DNA from 3 places in the Gracilibacillus sp. JCM 18860 genome. Region 1 is predicted to be linked to each of the others. Evidence: predicted binding sites of a transcription regulator. Region 1 holds the regulator's gene; each other region holds the start of a gene.
The links. The regulator LexA, encoded in region 1, represses DNA repair genes until DNA is damaged. The targets are predictions, from matches to a motif close to CGAACATATGTTCG.

Region 1 (10,579 bases):
ACCTGCATCTTTCACTGCATCCCACATAGAAAAAAAATATAGACATGGGTAAAACATCAACCACTGATAGTTTGCATGGTTTATGGCATTCCCGATCTCGCCATGGAAACTAAAAAGTATGATTTGATTAAAATTAGCTTGTACATTAATCAGAATTTCAATTATCAAAAGAAATGTTCCTTTAAATAACTTACCGTTTAAATACTGTCCAAACCCCGGAAAAGCGATACTCCACATTAGTTTTTCAACAACACTCTTATTCATTGGTACAGACCTTCTTAAAAATGTTCTTATTATTTTATTTATCTTTTGCAATCTCTTTTCTATTTGGAGCGAGTGGTGGTTGTTCTAACCATTTATTTTTCGTCATAATATTAAACCATTCTTTCGTAACCATTAAACTTTTTAAGATGGTTTGTTCATAATTCAGAACTAGGTCTGTTCGCATTGCTGTTGCAAGTCCAGCCCCATGGAAGGCTTGTGCGGTTTGTAATAGAAAACCTATATGATATACCATCAATTTATCTGAGAAAGGTGAATCTTGGGAGGTTGTGATCTCTGATTCCCATGACATTGGTACAGGTAAATTATCTTGATGCAATATTTCCCCAAATGACTGAATTTGCTTATCAGATGTTTTCTGTGCTAACTTTAAAAATTTTCTAACTTCTTTTGATTGTGCTACTTGACTGAATCCAATGGAAAGGGATTTTTCCATTATCTTTTTCTTAATGTTAAAAGAGATGCTAATTATTTCTGTTGCAGCCAAAGGACGTTGATCCCCAAAATACCCATCCAAAAATTGTTGTCCCGAAATAAAATCTGGGTTTATTTCAGGATAAAAATACGGATCTCTTTGGAAATGTCCCTTTTCTAATAGTAATTCAATTGTTTGATGGTACATTTTTTTACCACTATCGATGCATAAATCATAAAAATCTCTTAAATCTTTTCTCACTGAAGTACTGAATGAAGTCGTATGCCCTATTAACCCATGCAATGTCATAATGTGCAAATAATGTAGACAGAAAATGTCCGAGAATAACCTTTTTGCCTCTTTATTAAGATCTGCTTCCGTAAATCCAACCGGTACAGGGAATCCTTCATTTTCGATAAAGGTTGAAATCTGTTTCTTTTGGCTACCAAAAGTTTCTATAGCATCTTCAAAAAGAGTTTTTATTTGTTCGTCTTCTATGATAGATAACATATATTTGTTTACAATATCAACGACTGTTCCATTTACATATTCTCCCCACAATGTTCCAATTTCAGCTGATGTGAGCCTTAAATCCTCTTTATCCAAATGATCACCTCTTATACTATGTTAAACGAATTATTTAGTTATATTATTGACAAATAAGAAATATTTATGTTGGACAAATTTATTGAGTTGTCTAAATTCATACAAACACTCCTGGGATTTAAGGCGCTCACAACAACACCCACAAAAATTAATCATCATTTAATATATAATTCGAAATATATATCTTTTATAATTTTATCCAAACTATAAAAGCAATGCGATGATGAATACTGCTATTTTTCAACGCCAATCACCAAAAAGTGGTGGGATTTTGTATTTTTATGAATATACTGGCTCAAAACTACTCAAAATACATATGTAATTAAACGAAGGAGTGAGTTATTTGGGTATTTTAAGTGGATATCAACAAAAAGAACCTCTACACTATGGTGAAGTTTTTAGTCTTTGGAGTTTCCTAGCAGTAGCTAAAGGAAATTCTTCCAGTTATCAGACCATGTATAACCATGCTGGAGATAAAGACTTAAAACGTTTGTTAGAAGAACTTGTACAAGGAAGTAAACAGGAGACTCAAGAAATAGAGGAAATACTTAAGGTCAATGGGGTTGCTCTTCCACCTGCTCCACCAGATAAATCTGTTGCCGATTTAGAAGATATTCCGGTTGGTGCAAGATTGAACGATCCAGAAATCAGTTCAGCCATCTCTTTGAACATTTCTCAAGGTCTTGTTGCATGTAGTCAAGCCATTGGACAATCTATACGTGAAGACATTGCCATGTTATTTGGACAGTTCCATATGAGCAAAGTCCAAGTTGGAGCAAAAGCCCTTCGACTAAATAAAGAAAAAGGATGGTTAATCGTTCCACCGTTGCACAAGAAAATCTAAAATAAACTAACAGTGTTTCAGTATTTTAAGTCGTCCCCTTTATGTTCAGTCCTTATCCTTAGCCACAGCTCCTTGTAGTGCCAGTGGATAGGGACTATACCTTACATATCCAAAATTTTGGAATTAGTTATTTTAATAACCGTTTTCATGATATTTATTAAATAAACCAGAATAATTTTGCTTTAAGTTTTCTATTTTTCTAACATCACTGCTAACATATAACAGAAATTCATCGTTAAAAAAAGAAATATAAGCTTCCGTATGACCTTTATAAAATGCTGAGCAATATTTCGATATATCCTCACGATTTAAATTCTTTATCGTAACGTATACTTCCCCATTACCACTAGCTTCCTCTCTAACTACAGTCTCATGCCAGTTGGTAATGTTAATTATTTTCCCGATTCTGGACCTTGTAGAACGACGAATGTTATTTAAATAGTATTCGGATAAAAATATAAGACTTATTTTATCCTCCTCTTTAAATATATCCCCAATAATTGTTTGGATTAAGCTAATATTTAAATCTTCTATAGCCAATCTAATTCTTTGCTTTGACGTAACTTGAAAATAGGGGGTTTCTTTATTACAATCGAAATCAATATTACTATCCTTTAATTTAACCAATTTGCTTAAGCTCCTATTCTTTTTAAGTCATTATTAGTACTCGATTTTTTTACTACCAGAATAAAGTACTAAAGCACCCACTTAAAAGGTAGGTGCCGCTAACCTTTGTATAAGTAATTATACAGTATAATCTTAATGCTCAAATCACAATTAGATCGTGAACTAGAATTAATTAGGATTCTGTTTGTAAATCCAAATTCTTTTGGTTATTTTTAATAAAGGGCGGATAGTCAAAGAAATACTTCCTAATAAGTAAAGGATATTCCCGTATAAGCTTACACTTTGGAAGAAATTTAATATACTACCGCTTACAAAAAATATACCAACTAATATATCCCCAAGTAATTGTAAGGAAGCATATTTTTCTTTAAAATAAATTTCTAATGACTGACCCGCTATGCTTATGTCCTTTGTATCCCCATTTGTATAATTTTTAATTTTTGGTATTCGCATATACTAAGTCCGCTCCTTCCATAAATTGAATTTTCACTCTACATTACCCATGTTTAGAAAAAGCTACACATTAAAGATAAGCGTAGGTTCAATTAAAATTACATAAATATTACATAAATATTACATTTCTATTTTAAAGCCTTTTAATGTTTATATACGTAAATCAGTGGTATACATTTTTATAGAAAAGCTAATAATTAGCTTTTGAATTTATTAGGAGGTGGAGAATCATGGCAAACAAGCAAACTTACAAAACAGGAGAAAAGGCCCCGGAAAGTGGTTTATTCAAGATTGACAGTTTAGTTAACGAAGGATCCACTAACGAGGGTGATACAGAAATTAGATTGGAAGAAGGCGAACAGTTTCCTCCTTCTCCATCAAGTAATAAAGCTGTGAATTGGGTAAAAGCATAATGAGATGAACAGAAAGAGCCGTGGTGCGGCTCTTTCTTGATTTTAGATCATTTTATTTATGAAAAATAGAAGTATCTGCTTATTTAAATATAGTATGTACAGAAACTATTGCTTGGGTATATAATACAACTATACCTAAAAAAGGCTATAGAAAACGAATAAATTCAAAATAGAATAGGAGCGCTAATATTGGTTTCTTTAAAAGATTTACACTATGATTATAGTAGGGTAGAGCTTAAAATGGAATTAAAGGAAAAAGTAAAAGTAGGTGCCACTATTCGATTAAGTTTAGACACGTATTTATCTTTCGGATTTTCTACAATTGAAACGAATATCATTTGGACGGAGCAGGATATTCAACTATTAAAGGAGCAAATCCAATCCATTCCTTTAATCGGTGATTCGGTAGATTATTTGAATGGTTTAGAGCCTGACTTAAGCTTCATCTATATTCGATCCAACGATTTGGCAAACAATGAATTAATCTTGTTTATCACTTTAGATAGTGGTCAAATAAATCATCAAATAGGAACCGACAGCGGACCAGCCATTAAATTGTTAACAACACAGCAAGAACTTTTGAAATGGATAACAGATTTGGAAATGTCTTTTCTAAAAGACAATAAGGTGGAATAAATTATATGGAGCAAAAAAGATTATCAGATAGCGTAGCGGATGATATTATGTCCATGATTGCAATTGAAAAAAGATTTCACCCGGGCGATAAGCTTCCAAACGAGAATGAATTTTCCGAGGAGCTTAATATTAGCAGGACAACCCTTCGCGAAGCGATTAGAATCTTAGTGACAAATGGTATTGTAGAGATTAAAAGAGGGAAAGGTACTTATATCAAAGAAGATATTGATGTAAATAACATAGAATCCTTAAGTTTTTTGACAGATGCTAAAATTAACGCGAAGGATTTATATGAAATGCGCCTAATATTTGAGCCAGAAGCTGCTTATTATGCTACGATTCGAGCGACGGATGTTGAGTTAAAGCGAATTCTAGAATATGGACTCCAAATTGAAGAGAGAATTAACCGGAATGAGGATAGGACAGCAGTTGAACAAAATTTCCATAAATCAATTGTTAAAGCTACCCATAATGAATTTATGGAAAAGCTTATGCCTGTTATTTATCAAGCGATTGACAAAGGAGTTATTCTTTCTAAGAAAAAAGAGCTAGCGATTAAAGAGACAATTAATGATCATAAAATGATTATGGAATTCATGAAAAATCGTAATCCAGAAGGTGCAAAAAGCGCCATGAAAATACATATTCTACACGCTATGAAGGAATTAGGAATTGAATAAGGATATATGGCATCTTGTTAAGCACAGGATGTTTTTTTGTGGCAAAAGTAAAGCCTATAATGATAGAAATTTTTTAAGACCTCATACAACACTATTGACAGCAGACAACTGTCGATATAAAATACATATTACATATAAAAAATACAGGGGTGTGTGCAGATGAGAAGAAGTGATACGATTAAGATTGGGGTAGATCGTGCCCCTCATCGTAGTCTTTTGTATGCTACAGGAAAAGTAAAAGCAAAGGATTTGGGGAAACCATTTATTGGTGTTTGTAACTCTTATATTGATATTATACCTGGTCATGTTCATTTACAAGAATTTGCGAAAGTAGTAAAAGAAGCCATTATTGAAGCAGGTGGTATTCCATTTGAATTCAACACAATTGGTGTAGATGATGGTATTGCGATGGGGCATATTGGTATGCGTTATTCCTTGCCAAGTCGTGAATTAATTGCAGATAGTGCAGAGACAGTAATTAATGCTCACTGGTTTGATGGTGTATTTTACATTCCGAACTGTGACAAAATTACACCAGGTATGTTAATGGCAGCTGCTCGTACAAATGTACCTTCTGTTTTCGTCTCAGGTGGGCCGATGGAAGCTGGTATGAGTTCAAGTGGAAAACAACTCTCCTTGACATCTGTTTTTGAAGGTGTCGGTGCATATAAAGCTGGTAAAATGACGGAAGAAGAATTTAACGATATTGAAGCGAATGCTTGTCCGACTTGTGGATCTTGCTCTGGTATGTTTACAGCAAACTCCATGAACTGTTTAATGGAAATGCTAGGCTTAGCCCTTCCAGGAAATGGTTCGATTGTCGCTACTAGTGAAAAACGTAAAGAACTAATCTACGAAGCAGCAAAACATTTAGTTCGTATGATTGAAGAGGATGTAAAGCCTCGTGATATTATTACAAAAGAAGCAATTGACGATGCATTTGCACTAGATATGGCAATGGGCGGTTCCACCAACACGGTATTGCACACACTAGCCATTGCTCGTGAAGCAGGTATTGAATATGATCTTGAAGACATTAATAAAGTCGCTGAACGTGTACCATATCTTGCAAAAATTATGCCAGCATCCGACATTTCGATGGATGATATTAATAGGGCCGGTGGTGTAAGCTCGATCATTAACGAGTTAACAAAGATACCTAGTGCCATTCATCCAGAACGCTTAACGATTACCGGCAAAACAATGGGTGATCTTGTCAGCGACTATGAAATTACAAATAAAGAAGTTATTCGTCCAATTGACAATCCATATAGCCCTGTTGGTGGTTTATCGATCCTATTCGGAAATATCGCTCCAGAAGGTGCTGTAATTAAAGTAGGTGCTGTAGATCCTTCTATCAAAGTGTTCGAAGGTGAAGCTATTGTATTTAACTCTCAAGATGAAGCACAGGCTGCAATTGATGATGGCACTGTGAAGGAAGGGCATGTTGTGATCATTCGTTATGAAGGACCAAAAGGTGGGCCGGGAATGCCAGAAATGCTAGCACCTACATCGGCTATCATGGGGCGTGGCTTAGGGAAAACAGTGGCACTTCTAACAGATGGACGCTTTTCGGGAGCATCACGTGGTATTTCAATTGGTCATATATCTCCAGAGGCGGCAGAAGGTGGTCCAATTGCGTTAATTGAAAATGGAGATATTATCAAGATCGACTTACCTAACCGTACATTAAATGTAGACTTATCCGATGAAGAGTTAGCAGAACGTAAAAAATCACTAAAACCTTTTGAGCCTAAAATTAAAAATGGCTGGTTGGGTAGATATTCTAAACTCGTAACAAATGCTTCCAAAGGTGGCGTTATGAGCATCTAATATCATTATCTTAATTAACGAATAAACGTTTGGACATTTCTCCAAACGTTTATTTTATATGTTAATTTTTACACAGCAGAAATATAACAAAAGTCTAATTGGAGAAAGTACAGAAAAAGGATGGAGAATGCTATCTTAAATATTTTTGAGGATTGGGAGAAAAAGTTAGAAAATGATGAATGGTATTTTCAAAATGCCTATGAGAATCTGGTCGAGGGATTAACTTCTGAAGAGGCATTTCTTCAGATTCCAGCTATTATCCATATTTTACTGAAGACAGTAGACTGCTTCTTATTAAGTGAAGGCGTGGAGATTTTAATAGGGATCTATCATATAGCAGACACCACCCAAGTTCACCCCTTTTTTGAAGAAAAAAGGGTGGATATAGAACATCATCTTTCTAAACATGGTGATCAACATGCCCAAGAGGTATATGGTGCATTAAAGCGACGCACTTACGCATGACCTAAAGAACCTACCATTTATTGACAGGTTTCTGTTTTGTTTTCCTCACCACTAATTAGTTCCTCTATCATATTCCTCACCTTACTACGAATAGCGGGGTTGAAGTATCTTCGTTTCTCTTCCTTTCCTTTGCAAATAAATGTATATTCGGTAAACGTGCCATCTTTGTCAGATAAGATAACTTGTATATTTTCCTTGTACATTTCTTGTTTTAACAATCGTCTTTCGGCGGTAGCTTTGATCTCTAATCGATGCAGTAGTGCCAAATAGGGCTCATTAATTTTAAAAGGGGATAATTTTTCCAATCGCTTAATGTCAGATTGGATGACTTGAATGGTCATCGTGAGAAATAAGAATCGTGTTGCTGTTTTAAATTCTTGTTCACCAATGTATCTCATTACACTCACTCCTCAGGTAACAAACATATGTTCCTATTATAGTCGAATCTCTATATTTTATGCAATGTAAAATAAATAGTTAATTTTACAAATCTTAACAAGGATTCTGAGAATAAATGGCGAATAATATAATATCTAGAAATCATATCAGGAGGAATATGTATGAGTTTAAGTATTCGAAAGCATGAACAAGAAGGTCTCCCGCATGTGATTACAAAAGAAGATATAGACCGAAAAATAGAGGAATTAGACATATTATTTGAGGAAACGGAACATAAGTTAGAACGAGATTAAAACGTATATATTGTATAAAAAAACGAAGATCATAGACCTATGATCTTCGTTTTTCCTTTTTATAAATGACGATACAACCCAACCACTTTACCTAAGATGCTCACATTATCGTAAATAAGTGCATCCATTGTAGCATTTTCGGGCTGTAATCTAATATGATCCTTTTCTTTGAAGAATCTTTTTACAGTTGCTTCACTATCTTCAGTCATAGCTACCACAATTTCCCCATTTTGTGCAGTGTTTTGTTGTTTAACAATCACTTTATCACCATCTAATATTCCAGCCTCGATCATACTGTTTCCTTCAATTACTAATACAAATAATTGGTCACTGTCATGTGTGTCAGTGCTTGGAATCGGAATATATTCTTCAATATTTTCAACAGCGGTAATAGGAAGACCTGCCGTAACTTTACCAATGACAGGAGCAAACATTGCTTCCATTTGAGGAATATCTGCTTCCCCTTCTTGAGTTAGTACTTCTATAGCACGAGGCTTTGTTGGATCTCGGCGAATATATCCTTTTTTCTCAAGTCTAGCAAGGTGGCCATGAACAGTAGAACTAGAAGCTAACCCAACGGCTTGGCCAATTTCTCTAACAGAAGGAGGATAACCTTTTAAATCGACCTGTTCCTTGATATAGGCAAGGATTTGCTCTTGTCGTTTTGATAAATTTGTCATTTATGAAACTCCTTTTGCGTATGATTTATTAAAAATAGTATATCATACCATTTCTAAATTCACAAACATTCGTTCGAAAAAAACACTTGACAGGAACTTCTGTTCGTATATAATAAAAGTACGAACAAAAGTTCTATGGAGGGGTAAAAATGTTAAAAAAGTTATCGAAAATTGACTTATTTTATTTATTTTCTTTTGTTATAGTGCTTATTTTCTTGTATAGTTCTATTATCTTTAGTATTTAAGGAGTCGTAGTCCGTGCATGCCATTATATACAGTAGAGTTAGTACAGAAAAGGATACTCAGTCAACGTCATTAAAAAGGCAAACAGAGGAGTTAATAGAGTTTGCTAAAAAAAGCAATATAAATGTAGTAAAAATAATCAAAGAAAAGCAAAGTGGCTATGAGGTAGAAAGAGAAGGGATTTTTGATATGCTCGAAGCATTTCAAAGAAAGCAGGCAAACCTTCTACTTATCCAAGACGAAACAAGATTAGGTAGGGGAAATGCAAAAATTGCCTTATTACATCAAATAGCTAAGCTAGAGGTAGACATCTATTCATTATCGCAAGGTGGTAAGTTAGAGCTTTCTGAAGGGGATTCCATGGTCTTACAAATAGTATCTATTGTAGAGGAATACCAACGAAAGCTACATAACGCTAAAATAAAAAGAGGGATGAAAAAGGCAGTCCAAAATGGTTATAACCCAGCAGACAACCTAACTAATCAACATCTCGCTAAGGGAAGAGAACGAAAGGAATTTCCAATCGATGAAGTAGTTCGGTTAAAAGGAAATAAGCTAACCTTTCAAGAGATTGCCTCGATCTTAAAAGGGATGGGCTATGAAGTTTCTAAGGCCACGATCCATAGACGCTATCAAGAATACATTATGCTTGAAAAAAATAAAAAAAATAAATTACAATGAAGAGAGTATACAATTGTGAGTATGCTCTTTTTCTAATTTTGAAAAAGGTTATACCCTAGTAATCAAAAAAAGGAGCTTAAAAATGCTTTCAAAGGAAAAAATTGCTCGAATTAATGAGTTGGCCAATAAAGCAAAAAAAGTCCGCTTATCTGATAAAGAAAAAGAGGAACAACAACAGCTACGTCAAGAGTATTTGCAAAATGTGAGAAAATCATTTAAAAATCATATGAAAGGGATGACAGTCGTTGACCCAAATGGAAATGATGTGACACCAGAGAAGCTTAAAAAACTTAAATCCAAGAAATAGTGTACACTATTTCTCGGATTTAAGTACATCATTTCAAATAGTTACGAGAAAAAAACACCTTTTTTCGTATATATACTTGTCTTATTTGGCATTTCGTTATAGGATTATAGATGTGCGTACATATTTTGCTTATTGAAAGGGGATAATTACATGTCAAATCAAGTTGAACAAATGTCGATAAATACGATTCGAACTTTGTCAATAGACGCAATTGAAAAGGCTAACTCTGGTCATCCAGGTTTACCTATGGGTGCAGCACCAATGGCTTACACTCTATGGACAGAACATATGACACATAATCCGAAAAGCTCAAAATGGTTTAATCGTGATCGCTTTGTATTGTCAGCAGGTCATGGTTCCATGCTTTTATACAGCCTGTTACACCTTTCCGGTTATCAAGTTACTATTGAGGACTTAAAAAATTTCCGTCAATGGGATTCCAAAACTCCTGGACATCCAGAAGTGCATCATACGGATGGGGTTGAAGCGACAACTGGTCCGCTTGGACAAGGAATTGCTATGAGTGTTGGAATGGCAATGGCTGAGAAACACTTGGAAGCTAAATATAACAAAGACAATTATAATGTAGTAGATCATTACACTTATGCCCTTGTAAGTGATGGGGATTTAATGGAAGGTATTTCTCACGAAGCGGCATCATTAGCCGCTCACTTAAAGCTAGGCAAATTAATTGCACTTTATGATTCCAATGATATTTCTTT
Region 2 (10,579 bases), 310 kb from region 1:
GGGGCTTTGACTCAAGACGATATTGTAAAACATTGTCGGAGCCGACTAGCCCGGTTTAAAATACCGAAACAAATATTTTTTACTGATGTTCTTCCTCGTAATGCTACCAATAAATTGCAGCGCCACCAACTGAAGAAATGGATAGAGGAGAGAAATGGTTAAGCATAATGACCACCGATTTTTTTGCTGCGTTCGATCGTAATACCCGCATCTGTATAGCTAGTTGCACGCAAAATCGCGGTGGACCCATGTTGATCACGGATGGTATCCATCACATAACCAATATCCTTCTTCTTTCCTTTATCTTCAAATAGCTGGAGCTGTGTCTCTATATCATCATATAAATTATTTAAACTAACGGTGACACGGCGGATTTTACTATGATGGTCATAGAATTCATGGAAAAGCTGTAAACAAACATGATAAATGTCCATCGTAACATTAGTAGGTAAGTCAAGAGAACGCGAGCGATGGAATCCGCCAAGATTATTTGCATATCCAATGCTTAAATGGATTGTGCGTCCAGCCTTTTTGCTCGCTCGAGTTCGTCTTGCTACTTCTTCACATAAATCTAACATGCAGACATAGGTTTCTTCTTCGGAATAATCTCTTAATAATGTAATTCCATGACTAAAGCCTTTTTGCTCTTCCTTTTCTGCTTCGGTATAAATAGGACTGAGGTCAATCCCCCAAGCATGCCAATATAGTTGCTCTCCCATAATACCAAAGCGTTTCTTTAATTGTTCTAAAGGGTGTTGTGCTAATTGTCCTAATGTCAAAATCCCCATGCGTTGAAGGTGCTTTTTGAGTCTACTGCCAATCCCCCAAATTTTTTCTACTTCTACAGGCCAAAGCAATGCTTCGACATCCTCATATCGACATGTAGCAATCCCCGTTTTCTTTGCATATAAATCCATTACTACTTTTGCTAAAAATTTATTATCACCAATCCCAATAGCACAAGTGAGTCCCATCGTTTCGTAAATTTCTGTTTTTAACATGTGTGCAATTTGATAGGCATTACCATATATCTTTTCCAATCCATTAACGGTTAACCACATTTCATCGACAGAGTATGGATGAATAGCTTCACGTGGAGCATAGCGATAGAGTAATTTAGTAATTTCAATCGATACTTTTACATAATCCCCCATTCTTGCTTGCACGATATGAATATTTGGATCCTCTGGTAATTCAAAATAGCGACTGACATTTTTTACTCCATACCGCTGTTTTAATGCTGGAGAAGCAGCTAGTATGATGCTACCGGATCTTGTTTTATCTCCAACGACTGCTAACATTGTCGTCATGGGGTCAAGCCCTAGCTTGACACACTCGACACTAGCATAGAAGGAACGCATATCAATACATAGGATGTTATTTCTCGGAAAAGTATGATAATCCATTGATGTTCTCTCCTCTTGGATTTTTAACACAAAAAGGAACGTGTGTTCTCTATAGTATAGTACAAAGAAGTGGAAATAAGAAGAAACAAAATATGGAAATTAAATATTAATAAAAAACTCCTTCATAATTGATAAAGATTATCATTGACATTTTTGCAGAAACCCACTACACTAAAAAGTAGAAGATACTTAGAGAATGGAACGATTAACCATTTAAGGAATAACACAAAGGTTTGCGAACGAACGTAAGCGAGGGAGAGGTTCCAGAATGGAAACATTAGTAGCAAAGGATTTAACATTAGGTTATGGAGAAGAAATTATTATAGATGATTTAGATATTGCTATTCCAAAGGGTGAAATTACTGTCTTTATCGGTGGAAATGGTTGTGGTAAGTCAACATTATTACGATCATTAGCGCGTTTATTAAAGCCAAAAGATGGTGATGTAGTACTTAACGGAAAAGACATTGCCAAAATACCTACAAAGGAAGTAGCAAAACAACTAGCGATTTTGCCTCAAAGCCCAACAAGTCCAGAAGGATTAACCGTTGAAGAATTAGTGAAGCAAGGACGTCATCCATATAAGACGATGTTCAAGCGTTGGTCTCCAGAAGATGAGCAGGCAGTCAATGAAGCTTTATCGGCAACGAATATGACGGCATTAAAAGATCGTGAGGTGGATTCCTTATCAGGCGGGCAACGTCAACGTGCGTGGATTGCGATGACTTTGGCACAAGGTACAGATACGGTTTTATTGGACGAACCAACGACTTATCTTGATATGACTCATCAAATTGAAATATTAGACTTATTGTTTGAACTAAATGAAAAAAGAAAAAGTACGATTGTAATGGTTCTACATGATTTAAATCTAGCTTGTCGTTATGCTCACCATATTGTGGCAATTAAGGATAAGCAGGTTTACGCGCAAGGTAAGCCAGAAGAAATAATTAATTGTGGCTTAGTACATGATGTTTTTCAAATGAAGTGTGATGTGATGTATGACCCAATGTTCGGAACACCGATGTGTATACCACATGGACGTGGACGCTGCTTAATTAAAGAAGCAGTCGAAGAATCCAAACAAAAGCAAATGCAAACTGTGTAATAAAGAAAATCCTTTATCTGTTTAGAGATAGAGGATTTTTTATGCCTTTAGAAAGGCAAGTTTTACTAAGTATGTTTTCCCTCTTCTAACATATAACTATCGAGAAGGAGTGAAAACAATGGAAAAGAAAAAATATTATGTTAATATAGGTACCCAAGAAATATCTCACATCCCATATGGTGGTAATGCAGAGTTTGTGATTCAAGCAAACGATGAAGAAATCACATTACTTAGACTAAAATTTGATGAAATACATGATGCAGATCTAAGCACTTATGTACGAGCACATATCCCTTTTACCCCTTATCATAATGATCCACAAAACGATGCATATGATGAAGGGATAAAAGGTGTTTATCAAATGATATATGAACTAGCAGATGAAGAGACGAAAGCAGCTATGGATAAATACAATATAGGTAAAGAGAACTGATTTATTAATAATAAATAAAAAAATGAAACATTTTCTCTCTCTAAATCGTCTTTTTAATTAAAGTATTCATTTTAAATAAATATCTAGTAATAAAGGTTTAATTTAATAGGAAAAAAGGTAATAGTAATATAAGATGGGGGGGAGAGCATTGAAGAAATTATTGGTAACATTGACAACAGGAATACTTCTTATTTTTGCGATCATGATTGTTAGCCAATACAACACCGATCAAAGTCTAGCAACTGGAAAAAACAATGCCTACAAACAACAAAGTTTAAACAATGCCAACTTTGAGGATATCAAGCAACTAGTAAAGGAAGAAAAACAAACAGAACTATCCCATGAAACCATTGTCGAGCTAACCGATAAATTTATGCAAACATTAGTACAGGAAATAGATGGCGACAACAAGATTATTCACTATCAAACAAAAGAAGAGCTGATTCAAGCTTTTGAAAAAATAACGACAAAAGAAGTAGCCTTGCCTTATGTAGAATACTATTATCAAGAAAAGCAAGATGGCTTATATATTGTACCAACGGAAACACCACCATGGTTCCAAAAGGAAAACAACTATGAAAGAACAAGATTAGATGGGAATATAGTAGAAATAAGTCAACAAAATCAAACAGATTTATATGGCAATTATATGATTAATATTCAGTTTAAAAAAATCAATAATCAATGGAAAATAGTTAAGATTAGCCATGTAGATTCATAAGAGGTAAAATAGATGTATGAAAACTTTTTATGATTATTATCACAATAAGATACAGCTATCCTTTGAGGATCATCCCTTTAATAAAAATCCAAAACATGTTTGGGTTATCTGTCGCTATCAATCCAAATGGCTACTAACGAAACACCTCGATCGTGGACTAGAGTTTCCTGGTGGAAAAGTAGAAAAGAATGAGACAGCAGCCGAGGCTGCTATTCGAGAAGTACATGAAGAGACGGGAGGAGAGGTTGATCAGTTAACCTATATTGGCCAATATTATGTCAAAGGGAAGCATGATCAACTAACCAAAAATATTTATTATGCTGAAATAAGTGGCTTAGCCAAAAACGATCATTATTTTGAAACAGCAGGACCTGTTTTATTAGATTCGTTACCAGAAGATATTCAATCAAATATGGCCTTTAGTTTCATTATGAAAGATGATGTTTTAACCTATAGCATTCAGTATGTGAAAGAAAAGCTTTTGATTAATTCAAATCAATCAAGAAGCTAAGTTTGCTTTATTTAAGTATTTAATGTCCGTCAGCGCACTGCTATCCGAGCCTTAACAAGGCTCGGATTTTTTAGATAGACATCGTTCCAGCAACCATCAGAAAGAAGCTAGTTACTAAAAATAAATTGACTTTATTATCCACTTCCGATACGATAAAACAGTGTGGAGACGTATGCCATAAAGGGAAGCGTACTTATTTTGGAGTAGGTTTCTCTTCATTTTGTTTGATTAGCTTAAAATAATGTTTTTATAACCAACTAAATAAATCGGTTTAATTGTGATTGGGTTTTCGTGCATTCTGTCGATAAAAACGGTATAGTAGTAGATAGAGAGTTAGAAGAGAACATTAAGAATTCATAAATAGAAAAGACAGAATCAAAGTGCTCAATTGGAATGGAAAGTGTTGAAGGAGGAAAAATGATAATGCCAGAAAATAGAAGATTATTCACATCAGAATCAGTCACAGAGGGTCATCCTGATAAAATCTGTGATCAAATTTCTGATGCGATTTTAGATGAAATAGTGAAAAATGACCCCAATGCTAGAGTAGCTTGTGAGACGACTGTCACAACAGGATTAGTTCTTGTTTCTGGAGAAATTTCTACAAGCACGTATGTTGATATTCCTAAAATTGTTCGCAATACTATTAAAGAAATCGGTTATACAAGAGCAAAATATGGCTTCGATGCAGAGACGTGTGGAGTGCTAACAGCCATTGATGAACAATCAGCAGATATCGCTGGTGGTGTTAATGTTGCATTAGAGGCAAGAGAAGGTAAAATGTCAGATGATGAGATCGAGGCAATTGGTGCAGGAGACCAAGGATTAATGTTTGGTTATGCTAATAATGAAACACCTGAATTAATGCCACTTCCAATTAGTTTGGCACATAAGTTAGCTAAGCAATTATCTGACGTAAGAAAAAATGGTACGCTGAGTTATTTGCGACCAGATGGTAAAACACAAGTCACCGTTGAGTATGATGAAAATGACAAACCGATTAGAATTGATACGATTGTTATCTCTACTCAACATCATCAGGATATAACACTAGAGCAAATTCAAGCAGATTTAAAAGAATTTGTTATTAACCCAATTGTTCCAGCAGAACTCTTAGATACGGAGACAAAATACTTTATCAATCCAACAGGCCGCTTTGTAATTGGTGGTCCCCAGGGAGATGCAGGACTTACAGGAAGGAAAATAATTGTAGACACTTACGGTGGCTATGCACGTCATGGTGGTGGAGCATTCAGTGGAAAGGATGCAACAAAAGTGGATCGCTCTGCCGCTTATGCAGCACGCTATGTAGCAAAGAATATTGTTGCAGCTGAATTAGCGGAAGCATGTGAAGTTCAACTTGCCTATGCAATTGGGGTGGCACAGCCTGTATCCATCTCCATAAATACATTTGGTACGGGGAAATATACGGAGGAAGAACTTGTTGCAGCAGTTCGCGAGCATTTTGATTTGCGTCCAGCAGGTATTATTAAAATGCTTGATTTAAGAAGACCAATTTACCGTCAAACTGCCGCATATGGCCATTTCGGACGGACAGACACAGAATTCCCGTGGGAAAAAACAAATAAGGTCGATCAATTAAGATCTTACTTGTCAAAAGGCTAAGAAACAGATAAAATAGAGTAATTGAGATGAGGTCAAGTGCCTGTGAGGACTTGACCTTTTCTGATGAATAAGGTCTCGCGTATAGGTGATAAGAGTAATAGTACATGCTCGGTTTTAAACAATCATCATGAAATTACACCCATTCTTATAGTGGAAAAGAGCGAATATATAACGATAGGAGAAGTAACCTCAGTAGGGTAAAATTCGTCTACTATAATAGAAGGGAAAAGAAGGAAGGAAATAATTTATGTGTGGGTTTATTGGTATATTAAAATCTGATAATAAAATGTGGGAAAGTGAACAAAGACAACAGTTCGAAAATAAAAATACAGCCATTTATCACCGTGGTCCAGATGATGAAGGCTATTATGAAGATAATCACGTTTTATTTGGCTTTAGAAGATTAAGCATTATAGATATTGAAAGTGGACATCAGCCGTTTACATACCATGATGAACAGTACTGGATGGTGTTTAATGGTGAAATTTATAACTATATTGAACTTAGAGAAGAATTACAAAAAAAGGGTTATTCCTTCACAACTGATTCAGACACAGAAGTGATTTTAGCCATGTTTCAAGAGTATGGTGTAAAAGCATTTGAACAATTAAGAGGAATGTTTGCGATCCTAATTTGGGATAAAGAAAATCAGGTTCTTTATGGGGCAAGAGACCCATTTGGAATTAAGCCACTATTCTTCAAAAACGCGGAAGAAGGAATGTATTTTGCTTCAGAGAAAAAAAGCTTGCTAGGAGATATAGAGGGCACGGTTGACAGAGAAGCATTACAGCACTATCTAAGCTTTCAATATGTTCCTGAGCCTATGACAATGCACGAAAATATAGAGAAACTAAATCCAGGCCATTATTTTGTCAAGCCTCTTGATAAAGAAATCACCTTTACACGTTATTTTCATGCACAATTCCAGCCTGTTGATCAGGACAAGCAAGCACTGATCAAAAAGATTCAAGATGTGATGTATGATTCAGTTAAGGTGCATATGCGAAGTGATGTACCTGTTGGATCATTTTTATCTGGCGGAATAGACTCATCTTTAATTGTTGCGATGGCGAAGGAATACCATCCGAATATCAAGACATTCTCTGTAGGATTTGAGCAAGAGGGATATTCAGAGGTGGATGTTGCAAAGGAAACAGCAGATAAACTTGGAGTGGAAAATCACTCTTATATCATTTCGCCAGAAGAGTATGTCAAGAAATTACCTAAAATTATCTGGCATCTCGATGACCCACTTGCTGACCCAGCTTGTGTCCCATTATATTTTGTTGCAAGAGAAGCGAAAAAGCATGTAACTGTTGTTCTATCTGGAGAAGGATCAGATGAGTTATTTGGTGGATATAATATTTATCGAGAGCCAGAATCATTAAAAGTATTTCAATCTATTCCAACACCAGCTAAAGATTTATTGGCACGTGTAGCGCAAATATTACCAGAAGGTGTGAAAGGGAAAAGCTTCTTGGAGAGAGGTACAACCCCGCTCCAGGATCGTTATATTGGTAATGCCAAGATGTTCGAAGAAAAAGAGAAGCAAAAACTATTAAAAACTCATCAATCGAATATTAATTATCAACAGATTACCGCACCTTTTTATCAAAATGTTCAAGGTATTGATCCAGTTAATCAGATGCAATATGTCGATATCCAAACATGGTTGCGCGGGGATATTTTGTTAAAAGCAGATAGAATGACAATGGCTCATTCTTTAGAGTTACGAGTGCCCTTCTTAGATAAGGAAGTATTCCGGGTAGCGAGCGAAATACCTGTAGACATGAAAATAGCAGAAGGCACGACGAAGCATATCCTAAGATTAGCATCTAGAGGTATCGTACCAGACCATATCCTTGATAGAAAAAAATTAGGTTTCCCTGTACCAATACGTCATTGGTTGAAAAATGAATTGAATCAATGGGCAAGAGATCTAATTAAAGAAAGTGCTACAGATCATTTATTGGATAAAACCATTATTACTCAATTGTTAGAGGAACATTGTGCAAATAAAGCAGATAATAGTAGAAAATTGTGGACAGTGTTTATGTTTATGCTCTGGCATCAAATTTTTATTGAAAATAAATTCGATACCGAATTATTAAAACAAGAGGATAAAGCAGCAAGCAAGCTACATCAATCATAATCAATGGTGATAGCCTGCTTGCCCATTTGCTCCCAAGCGCTAATAAAAGCATGTTTGGGAGCCTTTTTTTGTTTTCCTTTAAGTGGATCATTGAAATAGATGAAATCTTTATCATAGCCAGTTACTAGTACAGCATGCTCTTTCATTGTAATCTTAATAGGTCCTTCTGGTGTCTGCCATGTTTCAAAGGCTTCTTCTGCTAATGGTTGAAAAGTAGCATTTGTGATGACAAGCACGGGCTTTTGCTGAGAAATAGATTCGATAACACGATGAAAATCAGAGCCTGTTAGATCCTGAGCTAAATTACCAACATAAGATTTGGCTAATTCTGTTAACGGCTGATGATAGACCCCATATCCTGGATTTTCAAAGCTATACATATCTCCAACAAAGCCTTCATGCGGGTTACCAAAAAATATTTGTCCGTTTTCTTGCTTGTAGTTTGTTGTATCTTTTACAATTTGGGAAGCAAGGGTAAGTTTGTCGACATCTATATCATGATATTGAAGAAGCATAGATAAAGTAGTCACCTCACAGCCTCTCGGTAATTCTGGTAATTGATAGACCATTGGTGCATCTAGCATAACACTATGCTCTACTTTCGTATCAAGCGTAAGATGGTGATTGGCATGTGTCGTGAAGAGTTTTGTCTGATAATCTGTTGCATAAACCCATTCAATATCAGCCGTATATAGTAAGTAGCCCCCTGTACCAATACTTATCGTTCCGAATAGCAGTATATAAAGCAATGCCATATATTGAATAATTTTTTTTCGATAAGATTTATAAAAATATAATAAAAAGAAGAACATAAAAATGGAAATGATAAATAGGGTTGTAAGCATTTTGCCCTCCATCAAACTGTAGAAATTCGAAATAGCGAGAAAGCAACCATGATTTATAGAATCAGTTGCTTATCCTGTTTTTATAGTATTTTCCTTTTTCTACGTAATCCTTTTGGATACGATTCATATCCTTAATATCTTTATCGGTAAGATTACGAATTACTTTAGCTGGTCTTCCAAATGCTAGTGTGTTTGGTGGGATTTTTTTGCCAGGTGGTACAAGGCTTCCTGCCCCAATAAAAGCACCTTCGCCTATTTCTGCCCCATCCAAAATAATAGACCCCATCCCTATGAGCGCATGCTTACGAATAATGGCAGAATGTAAAGTAACTTGGTGCCCAACCGTAACATAATTTTCAATAATAAGTGGCAGTTCTGGGCTTTGGTGTAGGAGAGATAGGTCTTGGATGTTAGCATATGCCCCAATTTTAACAGGCGCTACATCACCTCGAATAACGGTTTTAAACCAAACACTTGTAAATTCTCCAATTTCAACATCCCCTGTAATGACAGCATCAGGTGCGATAAATGCATGTTGATGAATATTAGGTATTTTTCCTTTGTATTCTAAAATCATCGTATGAACCTCCTGCTAGATAGTTAATAATATGATATCATATGAAATAGAAATGAAGAAAAGTGAGGGAACCATTTTGTCTATTACAATCCCAACAAATGCCCCAATTTTATTAAAACAGGTTTATCAGAAAGTTTTTCCACAAGTAAATAAAGAGCTCGATTATTGGCAGGAAAGAGCTAAAAAAATACCGAATAAAGAATTACGAACACAAGCGTTGGCAAGTATTCGTTCTAAAAAGTTCCATTGCCAAGGTGGAAGTGTGTATAGTCTATTAGCAGGGGAACAATGGAAAGAAGCTATTCGATTTATTGTAGCCTATCAAACAATAAGTGATTATCTTGACAATCTATGTGATCGAAGTACTTCATTAGACCCGGAGGATTTTAGAATGCTTCACCAATCAATGGAGGATGCTTTATCACCAAATGTAAAGCTAAAAAATTATTATCAATACCGAGAAGAACAAGAGGATGCGGACTATTTGACTGATCTGGTAAAGACGTGTCAACAAATAGTTAGTCGAATAAGTAACTATAAAAATATACAAGGACTTATGATTCAGCTTGAAGCATTGTATAGTGACTTACAAGTACATAAACACGTTTGTCACGAAGAACGAATTCCAAGATTAGAAAAATGGTTTAGTACCTATCAATCCAAATGGCCAATGCTAAGCTGGTACGAGTTTTCTGCATGTACTGGATCCACATTAGGTATTTTCTGTATGACATCCTATGCTTTGGCTGGGGAGATGACAGATCAGCTTGCTGAAGTTATTTTCGAGAGTTATTTTCCTTATCTACAAGGGTTACATATTATGTTAGATTATTTTATTGATCAACAAGAGGATGCAGAAGAGGGTGACTTGAATTTCTGCAGCTATTATCAAAATGAAGAAGAACTGGAGAGACGTCTGATTTTTTTCGTGGAACAAACAAATAATCAAGTAAAAAAACTACCAGATGCTTACTTTCATGAAATGATTCAGCATGGCCTTGTAGGCTTATATCTAGCGGATCCAAAGGTAAAAAAGATGAAACAAGCCTATTCGACAGTCAAAAAATTGATCAAGGCAAGCGGTAGGAAATCACAATTCTTCCATTGGAACATAAAGCTATATAACCGTTTAGCGGGGAGATATTGAGGTGATCGATTGAATAAAAAGTTAATAATAGCAAAAACAGAGGAAATGGTTAG
Region 3 (10,579 bases), 990 kb from region 1:
ATACTAATAACATGGTTAATCTACGTGACAGCGTATGGGTAGCTTGAATTCCTTTAGAATGCAGATTTTCTAACATCATTTGAATCCCAAAACCAAATAGGAAGGAAAATAAAGAATAAAAGCTAGCTTGAAAAAAGATATCAATAATCATCGAAAGGATACCAGATTCTTCATTTCCCCAGTAATTCGTACCATTTCCATATAAAAAGTAAGGACCATGAAACGATGGAAGATTGACGATAAATATGCCAAAAATTGCAAAACCTCTCGCTGCATCTATCCAAGGTAATCTTAGTTTTTCTTGAACTGGTTTTAATTGATTCATGATTACATCCCCCTTAGAAAACTCACATTCGCTTGTGCTTTAGTGGAAGCGTTAGTTTTCTTATACTCTAAAAAATAACATACTGTGTTTATTTTATCCTATAACCTTTGCAGAGACTAGTTTTAATGTCATTTTCACAAACTCTTTACTTTTTCATAAACTAATCATGGATAACTTTAAATGTTAGGAGATTGTATATGCCAGCCATCGTAGGTGCTGTAAAAGTGGTAAGTATTGGTTCATCGGGCATCTTTCATATTGGGGATGTCTATCGAGTCCAACCATATAGCCAAGTTAAAACCTTTGCAGGTGGTGGATCCTTTAATACGGGGGATGGCATCCAAGTACATCTTGAAAATGCCTACACAAGTCTTGTCGATGAGGATCAATTTGATCAAAATATAAATGCTTTGTAATAAGTGAGTGATTCTATGCAGTTAACAGTACATCAATCCATTTATATACATCTTCTAAAGGTGGGCAGTGTAACTAATTCATCAGTATTACAAATTGGAAGCACTGGTCAAATACAAGCACTATCTCAGCTATATAATACAGGTGGTTATGAAGAAAAAGCGGAGCCTGCTGAACCACAAGGATTGAGCGCGCCTTTAGTACCATTAGCACCACCTTAAGCTTTAAAAAAACCTAGTCTAGTCTTAAGGAGTGATCGAAAATGGAGTATCAGCAAATGTATTTCTACATTCAACAGCTTGAGCAACAGATCCATTATCTACAAAATGAAGTGACCTCCTTAACGAATCGTCTCCAGCAATTAGAAGGCCAAACAAACCAAAAAACAACGATTGAGAAATTAGAATATCATTTTGATCAGCTGAAAATCGAACGATTAGACGGTACCTTGCATATTGGAGTAACCCCAGAAGAACTAAAGCAAGCAGATGATCTGTCATTGCCAATAAAACAAGCTAACCCATCACCTGTTCATCAAAATTTATATCAGTATATAGATCAAGATTTACCAAGCTATATCGAGCAATTAGAGAGAGAACACCAGTATCCTTTAGAAGAGGATTATCGTCAGCTATTATTGGAAGATGTCAAAAAACAATTACCACAACGTATTTCCTTTTATGAACAACAACAAAACCCAGCCTCCACACAATATGTATACAGTCAAGTTAAAGATGAACTAATGAGAGGTTTAAAAAAGTGGTTTGATCAACAAACGAAAAAGGAGTAGAGACTTATGCAATTTGATGTCCATAATTGGAATTTAGAAGTCGGAAATGTATCAATCCTTGGTATATCTAGCTCTTCTTTATTTATCGTTGGAGATACGAATGAGATTCAGCTTTCTTCTTTATTTGATACACCACCTGAATCTTATATTGTTGGAGCTAATATTCCAGCACCGGTACAAGGAGCAACGAATGTCCAATCAGCGGGTGACTAAAGTTAAAGCAATAAAGGTAATCAATTCATCTTATAGTTCGGTATTCAATATTGGAGATATCCATACACTCCAGCCTAAGACAGATGTATTAGCTGTTCAAAGAGAAGGAGGAATTTCTTCAGATAAAGGATTTGAACTAGAAAAATACCCCATATTCCAAACAGAACTCCCTTTCCTGGAAAAAACACCAATGACCCAAGCTCATTCTCATCACTGTTCATCCATTCATGTTCCTAATATTCGTGTCAACGGTATCTCTTCCTCTGCCATTTTACAGCTAGGGCAAGTAAATCAAACTTTTTCAAGATCAAGAATTAAGCATATTCGAATTTTGAAAGATTAAAAAAGAAGGGGTGTGAACCTACATGCCATCCATTGTAGGCCCGATTAAAATTACAAGTGTTGACGGTGGAGTAGTTAATTTTGGAGACACCTTTTACCTATCACCTAAGAGTGCCTCCAAATCTGCATCTGGCTCAGGATCCATTAATACAGGTGATCTGCATAATACAAACACTGGATTTAATATTACCAATGCGATTGATCCTGATGCTGTAGATCAAGTGATGAATGCAAATGCGTAAGAGAGAGATCTCCCTTACGCATTATATTTCTATAATCAATTCCTTATCAAAGAAGTACAAATATTTTCGATAAATGGGTTCATGCCATATATTTTCTAACGCTCTAGCATATAATTCAAGCTGAATATTATATTTTTCTTTTAGCTTATCCCTAACATGGTCATCGACTGTTTCTTCGATTCTATCAGTCTTATAATCCAACATAATCCATCCCTCTTCTGTTTTTATTAAACAATCAATCACACCTTGAAGGAAGATGCGCTCTTCTGCTTCTGACCAGTCTGGATATATGTCATTCGCGGGTAGTGTTAAACTAAACGGAACTTCTCTCTCTATACGTTTCGCATAAAGGGCAAGCTCCCCGAGCTGGCTTTTAAAAAAGGCAAGGATGGATTGTGTGTCAATGACCTCTGTTTCTTCTCTTGTCAATATTTCTTTCTCTTCTAATTGTACAATAAACTCTTCAAGTGCATCTATGTTCCACTCTCTATTTAGAGGGATATGTTGCATAACAGTGTGCATGGCTGTTCCAATTTCTGCACGCGTCCATTCCTTTTGACGCTGCATAAAACGTGGTCTGCGATTAATAGGTGCACGGAACGGATCGATAATAGCAGAATCACTGTACATATCTCTTACCTCTTGTTGTCGCTTTAATTCGGTTACCGACTGTTTAGCCCGAAAGGAAGTAGCATTTAGGTATGGATATTGATAGTTCAAATAGTTGTCGACTATCTCTCGCTCCAATTCATCCCCTGTCTCTATAGGCTTCCATTCAAATATTGCCTCTTCTAACGCTTTTATAGTTTCTTTATTTGTTTCTTCCATATTTTGATAATGGCTACTGTGGACTCGAGCGATACTCCATTTAGACGAATCATACAGGATCGACTCAGGAATATGGGTAACAGTGGATTCATTTCTTAAGATCTCGCCATGTTGATGTCTTGTCAAGACTGCTCCTATCCAATCAAAATAGGATAATGCCTCTAATCGATAATAATGTGGAAGTACCCAATCATTATGATGGAGCATCATTTCCCATTTTCTCTTCTTCTTATCTAGGGACGGAACGGTACCAACCATGACCAGCTTCTCTCTTGCTCTTGTTAAGGCAACATACAATACACGCATTTCTTCTGCCAGCATTTCTCGTTGCATTTCCTTCTTTAAGGCATGATAGTGCAAGGTTGGATACATGATTCTTTTTAATGGATCAATATATTTCGTTGCAAAGCCAAGCTCTTTATGGAGCAAGTACTTTTCTTTTAAATCCTGTTGATTGAACTGCTTATTCATCGCACCAACGATTACGACTGGAAATTCTAGTCCTTTGCTTTTATGAATAGTCATAATTCTCACTACATCTTCCTGTTCACCTAATGCCTTTGCTGCACCAAGATCCTCTCCTCTATCCTCCATTCGTTCAATAAAGCGGAGAAAACGGAAAAGTCCTCGAAAGGAAGTCGATTCATAGCTCTTTGCCCTGTCGTATAGTGCTCTTAGATTTGCTTGACGTTGTCTACCACCAGGGATGCCACCAACAAAGTCATAATAACCTGTTTCCTGATAAATTTGCCAAATTAAAGCAGATAGCGCCCCCTGTCTTGCTTCTTTACGCCATTTTTCTAAGTTTGTCATAAAGCCATCAAGCTTGCCTTCTGTTTGCCCACCAGCTGTTTTAGCCAAATATGCTTTAGTCGCTTCATAATAGGTACTGTTTTTCTTAGTCAAACGAATCTCTGCTAGCTCGTTTTCATCTAATCCAACAATTGGTGATTTCAGCACTGCTGCTAAAGGAATATCCTGTCTTGGGTTATCGACTATCTTTAATAAACTCATCATTACTTGAATTTCGATTGCAGCCAAATAGCCGGTAGATAGTTCAGCATAGACTGGAATTCCTTGTTTTTTGAATTCCTCCATAATGGTCGGAGCCCATGTCATCGAGCGTAGTAAAATAACAATATCTCGGTACTCAACTTTTCTAGGCATAGATGTTTTTTTATCCATAACTTGAAGTGGAGGTCGGTCATCATGTCCAATAAAAGATTGTATTTTTTTAGCATACGCTCTTGCTTCAAGCTGTGCTTTTTCCAGGTCTTCCCTATCCTCTAACTCCATATCTAGGGCTTCTCTTTCTGCTTCATTCGATTCTTGATCAATAATGATGATCTCTGTGTCAGGCTGAGCAAGTGGTATGTCGTCATAACTCTTATTTCCATAAATGAGCTCTGCATCTTGATCATACTCTAAATCTCCTACCTCTTGATCAAATAATTGCCTAAACACATAGTTTGCGGCAACTAATACCTCTTTTCGACTTCTGAAGTTGCGCGCTAGATCAATTCGATAGCCTGGATCTTCTTCCTCAGAAAATCGAGTATATTTGTCAATAAAAAGTGATGGCTCAGCATGGCGAAATCGGTAAATACTTTGCTTCACATCCCCTACCATAAACATATTGCCATTGTCTTGATCTGCAATACTTGTAAGAATCGTTTCCTGAACAATATTTGTATCCTGATATTCATCCACCATAATTTCACGGTATTTTTTTCTTAGCTCTAGAGCAATTGAAGAAGGAAGCTTATCGGACTTGTCTTCTAATAATACATCTAAGGCAAAATGCTCCAAATCACTGAAATCGACGAGTCCTTTTTCTTTTTTGGCTTCTTGGTAGTGGAAACGAAAGTCCTTAATCATTTTAGTTAAATGATTAATTATTGGATAAAGCTCCTTCATATCAGCAAGGTGGAAAGATAAATCTCGACTAAACCAATCAGAGGCAACCTTATTCCACCTTTTTTTTAGATCATCTCGAAAAGCTTTGACCTGATCCTTTTTATCCTCACTACATTCCACCTTTTTTCTAGATAATGCTTTGAATTTTCCATTAGTAAAAACTGCTCGTGCTTCTTGCCATGATAGTGCAATAGCTCCTTTTGCCTGCTGTATCATCTCTTTGTCCGAATCTAGAGCTTCTGCGTAGTGATATGGTCCATCTGCCTCTTTCGTTAACTCTAATGCCTGGGTGATTTGCATCTCCATTACTTCTAATTGACGTGCAACCTCTTTCTTCAAAATGGTTAGCCAGGTTAACGTAGACTCATCTGTTGTTTCTTCTACAGCATAGGTTTCTGCAAGCTGCTCTAACCATAAATCAGGATTAGGGTGTTGAATCGAAAATTCATATAAAGTCAAGATTAAACCTTCAATTTCCAAATCATTCCGATCATTGGAGAAACGATCGACAACTTGGAAAAATGCCTCCTGTTCCGCGTCCTCTTCTAATCCATACCACTCTTCAAAAAGCTGCTCTAATACATCTTGGCGAATCATATCTGCCTCAACCTCATCTGCAATTCGAAAACTCGGGTCGATATCTAAACGATAAGCGTATTTACGTACAAGCTCCATACAGAATGAGTGTAAAGTAGAAATCGAGGCATGCTGTAGCAAGGATATTTGCTTCTTCAAATGATTCGATCCCGGATCTGCTGCTAATGCTTCTTCTAAAGCTTCACCGATTCTGTTACGCATCTCTTGAGCAGCTGCGTTTGTAAAAGTTACCACGAGTAACTGATCAATATCAACAGGAGTTTCTTTGTTTAATAGTTTTTGAATAATTCGTTCTACTAGGACTGCTGTTTTACCTGAACCAGCTGCTGCAGCAACGAGAATGTTGCTTCCAGATTGATAAATTGCCTCTTCTTGTTCCTTTGTCCATTGTGGCATTACAACTCACCTCGCTTAATTGCCTCTGTTACTTCTTCGTCTTGTAAATCCTGCAGTCTACGATAATTATTTTCGGGCAATGTTGAGTCAAACTGACAAACTGATCGAAAGGAACAAAATGTACAAGCTGTTTGATCTTGCTTTTGGAAAGGATTTAACTCCAAGTTTCCTTCTATCATCGATAAACCTGCGTTTTTCATTAATTGCCTTATGTAGGCTTGCAAATCTTGAAATACTTCTTCTTCCGCCACTTTTGATCCTTTATAGAATTTACCTGACTTACTAAATCCTGCTGGAATAACATTACTTCTACCAGACTCCAGTGAGGTATCCATCATTTTCACAACATTCTCTTGATCTAGTAGTAAACCTTTCATTTTAAATTGCTTAAAAAGCTCTGCATTAATTTTCTCATCCGCTAAGCTTTCAGATAGCGAAAGCATGGGATTATGCACATGAAAATATAATACACCACCAGGAGTTGCTTTTTGACCTAACCATTTTTCCGCATTCAGTAAGACAACATCCAAATAAGTAATCATCTGTAAAGCTAATCCATAATAAACCTCTGCTAAATTCAACCCTTTGGCACTTGACTTATAATCAATAATTCGAAGGTAGAGCTGCTCTTCGTCTGTCGCTTGATCAATTCGGTCAATTCTTCCTCTTAGTAAAAGCTTTCGCTCATCTGTTAATGGAATTTCTAGAGGATCCAACTGGTTTGGATATCCAAATCCAACTTCTAAACCAACAGGAGAAAAGTTCGTTAGTCTTGATTGTTCACTAAGGATAAAGGTGGCCCTAGCGACAATACCTTCCAGCTTCCTTTGTATATATTGATAACGTTTCGAACTGTGTAGGATTTGATGCTGCAATACTGGTGCTAAATAACTGATCGCTTTGTTCGCATAATTTCTCGCCTCTTGTTCATGAATATCTGCAAACCTCAATCCATCCTTTTGGATCCATTCGGTTATTTGTTTTAAAGCTTCATGAAAGAGTTGACCTATATCTGGAGCATCAAGCTTATAGGTTTGTCTCTCTTCTAATCCTAAACCATATCTAGCAAAATGTTGGTAGGAACAACGGTAGAACATCTCTAATCTAGAGACACTCGCCTTTATTTTTTCTGGATACATTTTCTCAACCGTAGTAGAGGAAAGATTAGTTGGTTTGTTTTGATAGAATAGCCCTCGCAAAACTCGCTGATTCGTGAGCTTGTCCTCTATATTTTCTATATACCAGTTCAGCACATTCTGCCATATTGGATCAATGGGATAGCCGCGTAGCTGTCTTGCTAATTGGGAGGTTAGAGCACCTCTTGTTTTTCTTGGTGTCGTAACAAATCTTCTAGCATCTGTCATCTCTTCAGGATCTTGAAGTAGGATTTTATCCCATTGTTGTGGGAAAAGCTCCTCCATTCTCTTAATTAAAGAAGAAGCCACCTTTGCTTTTCCTTCACTATTACTTATAGGATAACTAATCCAGAGATAATCTTCAGGCAGTGTAAACGCAAGATAAACGTAAAACCAATCATCCAATAATTGCCGTTTACTTCCTTCTGCTAGTTGAAAACCATTATCCTGCAACAAAGCACGTTCTTCCTCCGTAATAATTCCATCACTACTCTGCTTCATTGGCCATGTACCTTCATTCACTCCAAGTAAAAGTGCACATTTTACCCCTTGCATTCTTGAACGGTCAATGGATCCAACGACGACATGATCAAGACTTGGTGGAACATGAGAGAATTGTAGTGATTCAAACCCGGATTCCAAGATACTTCGAAATAGCTTCAAATTCGTTTCTTCCTCGCCTGCTATTTCCGTAATTTCCTCAAGCAATTGAATAACCGCATCCCATACTTGATCTTGCTCACGTCCTTTTTCCACAAGACCTTCTTCATCATATTGTTCACGAATTTTTTCTAAATGCTTTGGAATTTGCATTTCCTCAAGCCATTGATAAAGTACAATCGCTTTTTGCTCAATAGTTTTCGCTTCTTTTATCGCTTGATCTATCGGTGCTAGTGCGTCCACTACTTGCATTCGGTATGCATTGATTCTTTCTTGGATAGCCATTTCTCTATCTGTTTGTGCTGATTCATCAAAGCCTTTAAAGCGCTGAAAAACCCAAGGCTGATCGTTTGTCCATCTATTTTTCCCTCTAATTCCGTACTCTAAGACATAGTTTTCGAGCTCATCAATCGCTTCTTGATCTAATCTTGGTTGCTCTTTTCCTTCTGGAATTAGACCTGTCTTTAATACACGGAAAACAGCGTCATAACGCCAATCTCCTTCGATGAGATCTAATAGTGATCGTAAGCATTCAATTAAGGGATGGTGAAGCATGGTTCGTTTCTCATCCACAAAAATGGGAATCTGATAATCATCAAAAACCGTCGTAATTAAGTCATGATAAACATCAGGCTCACGAAGCAATATCGCGATATCTCGATATCTATAGTTTTCATCACGCACAAGTTTAATAATTTCCTGTGCTACACCTTCTACCTCTGCCCTTGGGTGGACTGCCTCTGCCATTCTAATTGGTGCTTTTTTTTCATATGGTACTGCGGGTCTACTATCAAAATGTTGATCTAAATGAATAAAGGCAGTGTTTTCTTTTGTTTGTTTACTGAGTGTTTCCTTTTCTATTTTAATACTATGCTTCTGTGCTAGTTGCTCCAATTGTAAGAATGTTTCTTTCGTTTGGTAAAAAAGATCTAATGGCTCTGCAATAATCTCATCTGCTTGATCCATAGTTAAGGTTATCGTCACATTTTGTGCCTTTTGAAGCATTGCTTCTATAACAAGCAATTCCTGTGGAGTAAATCGATGGAATCCATCAATGTACACTTCGGTTTCTTCTAGGAAGTTGGATTCCACTAGCTTCTTCGTTAAGAGCTGGAGCTGATCCTCACTATCAATATAATTTCCTTCTAGTTCCTTGACTAAATGATGATAAACATAATATAAGTCATCCAGCTTATTTCTTAAGGCATGTTCCCCCATTGATTGATGCTTAAAGCGATCCATTTCCATCAATTGTGCGGTGACTTGCTCTGGCGTAATACAGTAACGTTTAAATTCTATCATCATTTCTTCTAACTGTTCGATAAAGCCTTGTTTTTCTACTGCCTTTTGAAAAACCTTCCAATCTGATGTTCTTTGTTCGATTATTTTACGTAACATCATTTGAATCCCTGTGGAAGTAATAAATTTCTTTGTTGCCCCTCCTGTTTGTTGCATAACCCTCCAAGCTAATCTTGAAAAACTATAGATTTGGGCACGTATGGATCCATTTAGCTCTGGATCGTTTAGTAAGGCATATTCTTGTTGGAACGTCATTTGGTCTGGAACTAAATAAATAATTGGCGATCCCTGAGGGTTTTGCTGAAGCTTATTTTTTATCTCCATTAAACATTGTTCACTTTTATTTACAGTAGAGCTACCTACAATAAAACGTAACATTCAAGCACCTACTCTCTGTCCTCTCTTTTACTCATTATACCAAACTAATGTTCTTTTGTTTAGTGGAAAAATCTCGGCTGTATTCTTTGGAACAAAGAAAAAAGTAGAGGGCCAAGTAAGCTTGTGCCTTCTACTTTTTGATTTATTATCGTGCTAACGGTCCGTAATATCTCTCACTTTATTGGATAAATTGAAAATTAAGATCTGACATCGGCCAATAAAGGACATCTACTTTACCAACGACTGAACTTTGATCTATAAAGCCTATTTCTCTACTATCAAAGCTTTTGGTGCGATTATCCCCTAATACAAACAGCATATTTGGTGGAACTTTACTTTCACCTGTTAACTCCTCTAAGGTAAACTCGTCCGTTAATGGTCGTTCTTCACTTTCACGGAATGGTTCTAAATATGGTTCTTCTACTGGATTTCCATTTAAATAAAGCGTATCGTCCCGATAGGCAATGTGATCACCTGGTATCCCAATTACACGTTTAACATAATCCTCTTCTTTATTCGCATGAAAGACGATGACATCAAACCGTTCTATTTCTTTTAAGTCATATATCATTTTATTCACCATTAATAGATTCCCATCATGTAAAGTAGGTTCCATTGACTTGCCATTTACCACATAACTTGCAAATAAATAGGAGCGAAAGAAAAAAGCAAGTAAAAGTGCAAATAACACAACTCTAACAATCGGCCATATTCTTTTTTGTTTCATAATATTCCCTCCAAAGGGATTAATATTACTAATTTACCCCCATTCCATCAACTTTAATCCTTTTTATTTCCAATTTTTTCGTTCTGCACGTTTTTGTAATCGTTTCTCTAAATACTTTCCAAATATCCAAATAATTGCAATCCCTATGGCTACTAAAATAGTCTTTACCGGATTTTGCGCAAAGGAAACGATACTATCTCCAATATAGGATACAGTGAAAATCATTACCGATTTCCCTAACAAAACCGCTAATGCAAATTGATAAAGACTAATCCCCGACAATGCTGCAACCAAATTAATAATGGCCGAAGGCGA

Region 2: ACZ5R4_RS00315 (DNA polymerase IV) is a predicted target of LexA. The motif match lies at 1,643-1,656, and genes of this name have one in related genera.
Region 3: addB (helicase-exonuclease AddAB subunit AddB) is a predicted target of LexA. The motif match lies at 9,578-9,591, and genes of this name have one in related genera.

What each region holds. Positions count from the first base shown of each region.
Region 1 covers NZ_AP043868.1:365,881-376,459, forward strand. Annotated here, with positions in the region: gene ACZ5R4_RS01915 (hypothetical protein) at 1-264, opposite strand, end outside; gene ACZ5R4_RS01920 (DUF3231 family protein) at 299-1,303, opposite strand; gene ACZ5R4_RS01925 (DUF3231 family protein) at 1,647-2,147, shown strand; gene ACZ5R4_RS01930 (hypothetical protein) at 2,280-2,774, opposite strand; gene ACZ5R4_RS01935 (YrhK family protein) at 2,943-3,227, opposite strand; gene ACZ5R4_RS01940 (YjzC family protein) at 3,458-3,640, shown strand; gene ACZ5R4_RS01945 (hypothetical protein) at 3,830-4,276, shown strand; gene ACZ5R4_RS01950 (FadR/GntR family transcriptional regulator) at 4,282-4,956, shown strand; gene ilvD (dihydroxy-acid dehydratase) at 5,116-6,789, shown strand; gene ACZ5R4_RS01960 (ABC transporter) at 6,910-7,254, shown strand; gene ACZ5R4_RS01965 (hypothetical protein) at 7,272-7,652, opposite strand; gene ACZ5R4_RS01970 (hypothetical protein) at 7,815-7,946, shown strand; gene lexA (transcriptional repressor LexA) at 8,006-8,626, opposite strand; gene ACZ5R4_RS01980 (YneB family resolvase-like protein) at 8,885-9,550, shown strand; gene ACZ5R4_RS01985 (DUF896 domain-containing protein) at 9,633-9,857, shown strand; gene tkt (transketolase) at 10,008-10,579, shown strand, end outside.
Region 2 covers NZ_AP043868.1:53,662-64,240, forward strand. Annotated here, with positions in the region: gene ACZ5R4_RS00310 (o-succinylbenzoate--CoA ligase) at 1-162, shown strand, start outside; gene ACZ5R4_RS00315 (DNA polymerase IV) at 159-1,406, opposite strand; gene ACZ5R4_RS00320 (ABC transporter ATP-binding protein) at 1,675-2,514, shown strand; gene ACZ5R4_RS00325 (hypothetical protein) at 2,633-2,947, shown strand; gene ACZ5R4_RS00330 (hypothetical protein) at 3,096-3,668, shown strand; gene ytkD (RNA deprotection pyrophosphohydrolase) at 3,685-4,179, shown strand; gene metK (methionine adenosyltransferase) at 4,603-5,805, shown strand; gene asnB (asparagine synthase (glutamine-hydrolyzing)) at 6,053-7,957, shown strand; gene ACZ5R4_RS00350 (C39 family peptidase) at 7,948-8,802, opposite strand; gene ACZ5R4_RS00355 (gamma carbonic anhydrase) at 8,864-9,379, opposite strand; gene ACZ5R4_RS00360 (tetraprenyl-beta-curcumene synthase family protein) at 9,432-10,526, shown strand; gene ACZ5R4_RS00365 (HD domain-containing protein) at 10,536-10,579, shown strand, end outside.
Region 3 covers NZ_AP043868.1:1,355,158-1,365,736, forward strand. Annotated here, with positions in the region: gene ACZ5R4_RS07060 (DUF418 domain-containing protein) at 1-325, opposite strand, end outside; gene ACZ5R4_RS07065 (spore germination protein) at 523-741, shown strand; gene ACZ5R4_RS07070 (spore germination protein GerPB) at 757-960, shown strand; gene gerPC (spore germination protein GerPC) at 1,002-1,529, shown strand; gene ACZ5R4_RS07080 (hypothetical protein) at 1,536-1,742, shown strand; gene ACZ5R4_RS07085 (spore germination protein GerPE) at 1,720-2,085, shown strand; gene ACZ5R4_RS07090 (spore germination protein) at 2,108-2,326, shown strand; gene addA (helicase-exonuclease AddAB subunit AddA) at 2,348-6,064, opposite strand; gene addB (helicase-exonuclease AddAB subunit AddB) at 6,064-9,537, opposite strand; gene lepB (signal peptidase I) at 9,716-10,264, opposite strand; gene ACZ5R4_RS07110 (TVP38/TMEM64 family protein) at 10,328-10,579, opposite strand, start outside.